One region of the Pseudodesulfovibrio portus genome, then DNA from elsewhere that is predicted to be linked to it. Evidence: predicted binding sites of a transcription regulator. Region 1 holds the regulator's gene; each other region holds the start of a gene.
What was found. Region 1 encodes sigma-54, which starts transcription at its own class of promoters, with help from an activator protein. Its sites were predicted from a motif close to CTGGCACGGNNNNTGCTT; they were not measured.
Positions count from the first base shown of each region.

Region 2: a site for sigma-54 is predicted at 2,072-2,089, ahead of OO730_RS12265 (glutamine synthetase III family protein). Genes of this name have one in related genera too.
Region 3: a site for sigma-54 is predicted at 1,936-1,953, ahead of OO730_RS06525 (SHOCT domain-containing protein). Genes of this name have one in related genera too.

Region 1 is NZ_AP026708.1:303,986-307,222, forward strand. Features, by position in the region: gene OO730_RS01535 (PTS sugar transporter subunit IIA) at 1-29, opposite strand, end outside; gene hpf (ribosome hibernation-promoting factor, HPF/YfiA family) at 32-571, opposite strand; gene rpoN (RNA polymerase factor sigma-54) at 608-2,017, opposite strand; gene lptB (LPS export ABC transporter ATP-binding protein) at 2,258-2,986, opposite strand; gene OO730_RS01555 (LptA/OstA family protein) at 2,987-3,237, opposite strand, start outside.
Region 2 is NZ_AP026708.1:2,565,960-2,569,196, reverse strand. Features, by position in the region: gene OO730_RS12265 (glutamine synthetase III family protein) at 1-1,980, opposite strand, end outside; gene OO730_RS12260 (RluA family pseudouridine synthase) at 2,325-2,969, opposite strand; gene OO730_RS12255 (hypothetical protein) at 2,969-3,237, opposite strand, start outside.
Region 3 is NZ_AP026708.1:1,351,864-1,355,100, reverse strand. Features, by position in the region: gene gltX (glutamate--tRNA ligase) at 140-1,537, shown strand; gene OO730_RS06525 (SHOCT domain-containing protein) at 1,624-1,821, opposite strand; gene rpmB (50S ribosomal protein L28) at 2,164-2,379, opposite strand; gene OO730_RS06515 (YceD family protein) at 2,705-3,223, shown strand.

The sequences.
Region 1 (3,237 bases):
TCCTTCGCCAGGTAGTCGCCGAGTTTCATAATCAGTATCCGGGATCGATGAGGCCGTAATCGCCGTTCTTACGTTTGTAGATCACATTCACACCCTCGGTCTCCGCATTGCGGAAGACAAGGAACTCGTTTTCGAGCGCATCAAGTTGCATGGCGGCTTCGTCTATGGACATGGGCTTGGGCACATATTCGTCCGTGCCCACTATCTTGGGGGCTTCCCCGGGAGTCTTGTCCTCGTAGGTGAGGACGTTCATCATCACCTTGTTGCCCCGCGCCTTCTTGACCCGGCTCTTCTGCTTTTCACGCATTTTCCTGAGTTGGGCTTCGAGCTTGTCCAGCACCATGTCGATGGTGGAGTACATGTCCTCGGAGTCCTCGTACGCAGATATATGTATGCCTTCGGAATTGAGAATCACGTCGGCCTTGTGACGATATTTGTCGACCAGCAGATTGACCTGAAGATCGGATTCCGCATCGGAAACGTATTTTGCCACTTTTTCAAATCGCTTGTTCGCGTAGCCCTTGAGATGATCGGACGGCTCGAAGTTCTTGAAAGTGAAGCTGATGTTCATACGCTGCCTCCTTGGTAGAAGTCCGGCAAACAGTGGTTAGAAATACTGCTTGCGTTTGGAAGACGAAGGGATGCCCATGGCCGAGCGATACTTGGCGACCGTGCGCCGGGCGATGTTCACCTCGAGCTTGTCCTTGAGGATTTCACCGATCCGTTCATCACTCAGCGGCTTCTTCGTATCTTCACCTGCTATCATCTGCTTGATGAGCGCCTTGACGCTCTCCGAACCCACCTGGGAACCGTCATCAAGATCCAAGGCCGAATTGAAGAAGAACTTCAGTTCGTAGATCCCGTGCGGCGTCGAGACGTACTTGTTGGTAGTGATACGACTGACGGTGGATTCATGCATCTCGATATCCTCGGCCACCTCCTTGAGAATCAATGGTTTGAGCTTTGTCACGCCATCGATGAAGAATTCCCGCTGAAAGCGGACAATGCTCTCAACTACTTTATACAGCGTCCTCTGCCTCTGGTACAGGCTTTTCATGAGCCATGCAGCAGAACGCATCTTTTCCTGGAAATATTCCTTTTCCTTGTCGGCGGCCCCTTTCATGGAATCCATGTAAAAGGTGTTCATCTGCAACCGGGGCAGGCCATCCTCATTCAGGATGATGACGAAATCCTCTCCGTATCGGTAAACATACACGTCCGGGCTGACGTAATGAGGCTCGTTGCTGGAAAAATTGGTGCCCGGCATGGGGTCCAGCGTCTGCAGGAGGTCAAGGTACTCCTTGAGCTCGTCCATGGACAACTTGAACTTGCGGGCCAGGGGCTTGTAGCGGTTCTTCTCCAGGTCCTCCAGATGGTCCTTGACCAGGGAGACCAGGATCGGATCATCGAGGCCGAGAACTTCCATCTGGACGAGAAGACACTCCTGTGGAGTACGGGCGCCGACCCCGACCGGGTCCAGGCGCTGGATACGCATCAGCAAGTCCTCGACTTCCTCTGCGGAAGCCTGGACCATCAGCCGTATCTCGTCCACCGACGCCTGAAGATAGCCGTTGGTGTCGAGATTGCCCAGGATGATCTCGCTGATGGCGATCTCCTGGTCGGTAAAATTGGATAGCCGCATCTGCCAATTCAGGTGGCCTTCAAGGGAGGGCTTGGACGCCAGGCGGGCTTCGAAGGAGAGGCCGTCCTCCGGGACTTCGGCATCACGGGCCGTGGCCTGCTTGGACGTGCTGGAAAATTCGCCCAGATAGTTCTCCCAGTCCGCATTGCGCACCAGTTCTTCTTCAGCCTGGGATTCGGTCAGCTTCTCCGAGGAATCGTGCACTTCGGCTTCGGTTTCCAACTCATCGAGAAACGGGTTCTCCATGAGTTCCTGCTGCACGGTTTCAAGCAGCTCCAAACGAGACAACTGCAGCAGCTTGATAGCCTGCTGCAACTGCGGCGTCATGACCAGTTGCTGGGAAAGTTTGAGTTGTTGCCTGAGTTCCAAACCCATATTTACATCTCTGAACCTGCTATAATCGAATTACGTCTGGAAATATTCCATGCGATTTTTTTTCATTCAATACATCATTTCTACACATTCAGTATGGCACATTCGAGAAAGGGAAGCAACAAGATTGTTATAACACTCTGTTACTATTGGCAATAAAATGGACATTAATCACTATGAAAAAAGTGTACCAACCTTTGGGTAAGGTGTAAATCGGGAATCGGCAAAAATGTAGGATGCGGGCTACAGGCTGAAGTCTTCGCCCAGGTAGATTTGGCGGGCCTGACTATTCTGGACGATCTCGTCCGGCGCTCCTTCAAGGATGACAGTGCCCTCGTAGACGAGATAGGCGCGATCGCAGATATTCAAAGTTTCCCGAACGTTATGATCGGATATGAGAATACCTATGCCCATGGACTTGAGCACGGAGATGATTTCCTGGATGTCGATGACCGCGATCGGGTCGATGCCCGCAAAGGGCTCGTCAAGGAGGATGAACTGCGGGTCCATGATCAGGGCCCGGGCAATTTCGAGCCTGCGCCGCTCGCCGCCGGACAGGAACATGGCCGCCTGGTCCGCAAGCTTGGTGATGGTGAACATCTCCATCAGTTCGTCCGCCCTGGCCATCTGCTCACGAGGCGTCATGGTCGTCTGCTCCAGTATGATCTGGAGATTCTGGCGCACGGTCAGCTTTTTGAAGATGGAACTTTCCTGAGGCAGGTAGCTGACTCCCATGCGGGCCCGCTCGTGCAGGGGCTTGTCGGTCATGGGCTCGCCGTTCAGGGAGACAAGCCCGGTATTGGGCGTGACGATGCCCACCAGCATGTAAAACGTGGTGGTCTTGCCCGCACCGTTGGGGCCAAGCAGGCCGACAACTTCCTTGGGATTCAATTCAAGGTTGATGCCGTGCACGACCTCTTTCTGGCCGTATCGCTTGGAGAGGTTCGCCGCCCTCAGTCCGGCTGTCGTCATCTACTGCACCTTCAAGTTTTCAGGCGTCATGAAGATGGCCTTGACGCGATCCTTGCCGCCTTCGACCTCGGACCGGTTTTCCCTGATATGGAAATTGATGACTTCGCCGGTCAGGCTGTTGGGACCGTCCTGAAGAAGCGGCTTGTCCTCCATCCGGAGCAGCTGACGATCAACGAAATAGGTCAGCTTGCCGCAGGTGCCCTCGGTGGACTCCTTCTTTGCCTTGACGTTGCCCTCGGCCACGATCCGTT
Region 2 (3,237 bases), 1.1 Mb from region 1:
ATCACGCAGCAGGTCGGTGACTTCCTGCAACAGGGTGGTGCGCGGCTTGATGCCTGCGGCCTTGATGGCGGCGGCGGTTTCGGCCAGCTCGCCCTGGTAGCGGATGGCGGCGGGCAGGATGATGGTCTTGGCGACCTTCACGGTCATCAGGGACTCGGTCAGGATATGCTGGTTGTACTGCTCGTGGTAGACTTCGCAGCGGGAGTGCAGTTCGTCCTTGGACAGGACCTCGTACTTCTCGAAGACCTTGACGACTTCCTTGTCCACAATGGCGGGCAGGGCGTCGGGCGTGGTCTTGAGGTTGGGCAGTCCGCGCTTCTTGGCTTCCTTCTGCCATGCATCGGCATAGCCGTCGCCGTTGAAGATGACGTGGCCGTGCTTTTTCATGATGCCCTGGATGACCTTCTGGCAGGCCTCGTTCAGGGAGGTCTTCTTCTTGAGCAGCTTCTCGATCTCGTCGGAGATGTAGTCCAGGGACTCGGAGAGGATGGTGTTCAGGGCAACCTGGGCACCGGCGATGGACTGGTTGGAGCCCACGGCGCGGAACTCGAAGCGGTTGCCGGTGAAGGCGAACGGGGAGGTGCGGTTGCGGTCGCCGGAATCCATGGGCAGGGCGGGCAGGGTGTCCACGCCGACCTGCAGGCAGCCCTTGGACTTGCAGCCCTTGAGGTCGCCCAGTTCGATCTGGTTGAAGATCTCGGCCAGCTCTTCACCGAGGAAGATGGAGATGATGGCCGGGGGCGCTTCGTTGGCGCCCAGGCGATGGTCGTTGCCTGCGGTGGCGACAACGGCGCGCAGCAGCTTGGAATATTTTTCCACGGCGCGGATGGTGGCGGCGGTCACGGCCAGGAACTGCATGTTCTCGTGCGGGGTGTCGCCCGGGGAGTACAGGGAACCCTGGGAGGCGGTGGAGATGGAGTAGTTCAGGTGCTTGCCGGAGCCGTTGATTCCCGCGAAGGGCTTCTCGTGCAGCAGGCAGGCCATGCCGTGTTTCTTGGCCACGGATTTCAGCGTGGTCATGACCATCTGGTTGTGGTCGGTGGCCAGGTTGGACTGCTCGTAGACCGGGGCGATCTCGAACTGGCCGGGGGCCACTTCGTTGTGGCGGGTCTTGACCGGCACGCCCAGCTTGTAGAGTTCACGCTCCACTTCCATCATGAAGGAGAGCACGCGGCGCGGGATGGCGCCGAAGTAGTGGTCGTCCAGCTCCTGGCCCTTGGCGGGCTTGGCGCCGAACAGGGTGCGCCCGCAGACCATCAGGTCCGGGCGGGCAAAATAGAAGTTGCGGTCCAGGAGGAAGTATTCCTGCTCGGGGCCGGCGTTGGAAACGATCATTTCGCCGTCATCGTGACCGAAGAGGGCCAGGAAGCGGCGACCGGCCTTGTTCAGGGCCTGGTTGGCGCGCAGCAGCGGGGTCTTCTTGTCCAGTGCGTGGCCTTTCCAGGAGACGAAGGCGGTGGGGATGCACAGGAATGTGCCGTTGGGATTTTCCAGGATGTAGGCCGGGTTGGTCACGTCCCAGGCGGTGTAGCCGCGGGCTTCGAAGGTGGCGCGCAGGCCGCCGGACGGGAAGGAGGAAGCGTCGGGCTCGCCCTGGATCAGGAGCTTGCCGTCGAACTCGGCGATGGCGCCGCCGTCGCCGTCGGGGGACAGGAAACCGTCATGCTTCTCAGCGGTCAGGCCGGTCAGCGGGTAGAAAACGTGGGTGTAATGGGTGGCACCCTTGGAAATGGCCCATTCCTTCATGGCGGCCGCAACCGGACCGGCGATGGAGGGATCCAGTTTCTGGGCGGCCTTCTTGGTGGCCATCAGGGATTTGTACACTTCCTTGGGAAGCATGTTCTTCATGACGCTGTCATTGAAGACGTTGGACCCGAAGATCTCCGTGGGAGTGGTCTCGGCAAAGTTCAGGGTCTCCACTTTCGGAGTGTAGTTGGTGACCGCGTTGATCGCGTTCTGACGAGTCTGGTATCCGCTCATGTAAATGCTCCTTCCAGGCTATTGAAATGTATTTTCCGGTTCTCCCGGAATGGCAAGGGCGCCTGACCCTTTATGGTCTAGGCGTTCCTCTTACCAAGGTCCGTGCCAAACATTATAAAGTCAATAATAGCAGATAGATAAAAATTGACGGCCGTCACCGAAAATCGACAAAGCTACGAAAATGTATTTTCAGGCGGTTTTTTGCGGTTATTTTTTTACATTTTTATCAAAAACAAAATCGACCAGTTTAAAACACCTTGTTTTACTTGGTTTTTTAGATGACATAAATGCGAATATCCGCAGTTCACAAAAAAGGCGTACCGGATAGAGCCGCGCAAAACGCCCTAAAAGGGGGCGGGAGCATGAAATTCCATGGGCTGCCGTGTGGCGGGGTGGCGGAACCTGAGGGTGCATGCGTGGAGCTTGAGCTGACCCGGCCCGGTGCCGGTTCCGTAGAGCCGATCGCCCACGATGGGCACGCCGAGCCCCTTCTCGTGGGCCGAGTGCAGCCGGAGCTGGTGGGTGCGCCCGGTAAGGGGCATGAACTCCACGCGCGTGCGGCCGTTTTCCACACCGAGCCTGCGCCACCGGGTCACGCCCTGCTTGCCCTTGTCCGGATCGTAAACCTGGTAGGGACGGTTGTCCGGGTCCAGGCGGAACTTGAGGTCGATGACGCCGGACTCCCCGTCCACGAGGCCGTCGAGCAACGCGATGTACCGCTTGCCCACCAGCTTTTCCATGAACTGGATGGACAGGGTGCGGTGGGCCGATTCGGTCAGGGCCAGGAGGAGCAGCCCGGAGGTGTCCTGGTCGAGGCGGTGCACGGACGGCTGGTCGATGCAGCCCGGGTACAATTCCTTGACCCGCGCGGCCGCGCAGTCCTGGTTGGCCTCGCCCTTGCCCGGCACGGACAGCAGCCCGCTCGGCTTGTTCACCACCACGATGTGCTTGTCTTCAAAGACGACGTCGAGTCCGGGGGGAATATGCATCACGCCTCCATCCCGCAGAGCATGAACCCGAGGATGCGGCCGCACTTGTCCAGGCAGGAGGGATAGAACTTCCCGTGCTCCCTGGAGCCGGACCGGTTGGTGCGGCCGAAGTAGAATTCGGCCATTCCCAGGGGGGTCAGCCCGTGCAGGGCGGCGTAGCCGAGCAGCTTGGGCGCGCAGCAGTCGCCGGTGCCCGTGGGCACGCCGGTCTCGCCGTGCACGGCCAGGGGCAGCGGGAGTTGCTCCCCGCGAAAATTGGGCAGCCGGA
Region 3 (3,237 bases), 1.0 Mb from region 1:
GGAAAGGTTGCGGCTGTCCTCGCCGTATTGAGATACGGCTGTGGGAACCGCGAACCCTTCCGCCTACGAATCTGGCCCACTCTCGAAAGCCTGAGGGCGTCAACCGGCTGTTGATCGATTTTTCAAGGAGAATATACACATGACCAAGATCGTTTCCCGGTTCGCGCCCAGCCCGACCGGATACCTGCATATCGGCGGTGCCCGCACCGCGCTTTTTTCCTGGCTCCTGGCCCGTGCCGCAGGCGGCGAGTTCCGGCTGCGCATCGAGGACACGGACCGCGAGCGGTCCACCCAGGAGGCCACGGACGCCATCATCGACTCCATGAAGTGGCTCGGCCTTGAGCACGACGGCGAGATCGTGTTCCAGTCCGCCCGCGCCGACCGCCACAACGAGGTCATCGACCGGCTCATCGAGTCCGGCCATGCCTATTACTGCCGGTGTTCCAAGGAAGACGTGGACGCCATGCGCGAAAAGGCCATGAAGGAAGGCCGCAAGCCCAAGTACGACAGCACCTGCCGCGAAAAAGGGCTGACCGAAGGCGTGGTCCGGCTCAAGGCCCCGCAGGACGGCGCCACCGGATTCGACGACATGGTCAAGGGATTCATCTCCGTGGAGAACTCCGAGATGGACGACATGATCCTCCGCCGCACGGACGGCACGCCGACCTACAACCTGGCCGTGGTGGTGGACGACCACGACATGGGCGTGAACCACGTGCTTCGCGGCGACGACCACGTCAACAACACCCCGCGCCAGATCCTGATCTACAAGGCCCTGGGCTGGGACATCCCCCGGTTCGGCCACGTGCCCATGATCCTCGGCCCGGACAAGAAGAAGCTTTCCAAGCGCCACGGCGCGCTGTCGGTCATGGAATACGAGAAGATGGGCTACCTGCCCGAGGCCGTGACCAACTACCTGGCCCGGCTGGGCTGGTCCCACGGCGACCAGGAGCTGTTCACCATGGAGGAGATGGTCAAGCTCTTCTCCACGGACAACCTGGGCAACTCGCCGTCCGTGTTCGACCTGACCAAGTTCGAGTGGGTCAACGGCCAGTACATGCAGAAGGCCGACCCCGAGCGGTTGGCCGGGCTGCTCTGCGACTTCTTGGCCCGCGAGGTGGGCGAGGAAGAGGCCGGGGCCGTGTCAAAGGCCGATTTCGCCAGGATCGCGCCGCTCCTCCAGCCCCGGGCAAAGTCCATCCTCGACATGCTGGAGCAATCCCGTCCCTTCATCGTGGACGCCCCGTTCCTGCCCTATGACGAGGCAGCGGTGAAGAAGTTCCTCACCGACGAGACCAAGCCCCTGCTCGAAGACATCGCCGACCGCATCGAGGCGCTGGCCGAATTCACCGAGCAGTCCCTTGAGGACCTGCATCGCGGATTCCTCGAGGAAAAGGACATCAAGTTCAAGGTCATCGCCCAGCCCATCCGTGTGGCCATCGTCGGCAAGACCCAGTCTCCGGGCCTGTTCGAGACCATGATGGTGTTGGGCAAGGAACAAACCCTGGCCCGCATGAGAAGGGCCGTGGAACTCTAGGCATCAGGCATGATCAATGGAAAGCCCCCGTCGGATAAATCCGGCGGGGGCTTTCTCATGGGGAGAGGAGGTATTCTGTTCTCGAACTATTTTCTGAGTTCCTTTCGCATGGACTCGTATGTCTGGGCATCGATTTCGCCCATGGCGAACCGTTCGCGGAGGGTTGCCTCCGCAGAGTCCGGGCCTGCGGCGCTGGTCGGTTTGCGGAACATCCGCACCGTGAAGTAGACGATCAGTCCCAGGATGACCAGTTGCAGGATGCCGCCGAAATGGAAGGGCATCATCCAGCCGCTCCATCCTCCGCCGCCTCCGCCCTGCCAATACCCGGGGCCGTTGCACCAATTACTGAAACTTAAAAAATCCATAGCTGTCACCTTCCGTGTCGTTTGCGGAAGACTAAGCATACCCTGTGCCAAAACGAATATGTCGTGATTTCATGTTGTTGCAGGAAATCGGGCGGAGCGAGGATGTGCACCTGTGCAGTATGGTGCACAGTCCGGGCGTCAATTACTGCACATGGCTCCTCTCCGAAGACCATGACGAGCCAGGCAAAAGAACGCAAAAAAGCTGCCATCGTCATGTGACGATGGCAGCATAGCTTTACAAGCCGGAAAAGCTAAGCGGACTTAGGCTTCTTCTTTTTTGCGGGCAACGGGCTTGACCACGGCACCATTACGGATGCAGCGGGTGCAGGCCTTGATGCTGACGACCTGGCCGGATTCGAGCTGGTGGCGAACCTTCTGCAGGTTGGGCATGAAGCGGCGTTTGGTCTTGATGTGGGAGTGGCTGACGTTGTTGCCGCTCTGGGGGCCTTTTCCACAAATATCGCAAACCTGGGACATTGCGACCTCCTGATGTATTCAAATGAAATAGTTCAATTAAAATCTTTGCTCGTCGCCCGGAGTTGGTAGCTCCCCCAGGCAGCGGGAGTGATTCATTACCCAGCCTGCAGGCAAATGGCAAGGGTTTTTTTCTTGACAGATGATATTGTTCCACATAGGAAGCACCGGTTGCCCAGCCCTAACGGCTGGTTGACCAGAGCGCACCGTGTGCTGCGTTGCTGCGGAGAAGTCCGGTCCCCGCGTATGGTAGACATCGCTCCGGGCGGCCTTTTCCTTGCGCCGTGCACATGGCATACTCCGATCAACCGGACAGGCGGAGGATAGTATGTTTGAATTATGGTTACCGATCAGCGACATCGCCGCCGAGGGCAGGAGTTACACCTTTGACGACCAGGCGCTTTGGCGCGAGGCGTGGCGGGAGTTCAAGCTCGCCGTGCGTCCGGGACGCGACCTGGTGGCCGAATACACCATCCTTCCCCAGTCCGACAACGGCGCGCTGGTTCGCGGCACCCTCAAGGGGAGCGTGAACCTGGCCTGCGACCGGTGCGCGGGGTTGTTCGAGCAGGAGATCGACGTCGCCTTCGACACCTTTGAGCAGCTCCCGGACGGGGAGTACGACGAAGTGCCGAGGGTGCGCGAGGAAAACGGTCAGCTCCAGCTCGACCTGGGCGCGGTCCTCTGGGAGGAATTCGCCCTGACCCTGCCGTTCAAGCCGTTGTGCTCCGAGGAGTGCAAGGGCATCTGCCCCGGTTGCGGCAAGGACCTCAATACCGAGGCCTGCGTGTGTGAGCAGGAAGAGGGCGACGAAAGACTTGCGGTTTTCCGCAACTTGAAGATAAAGTAACGCCCCTTGCCCGG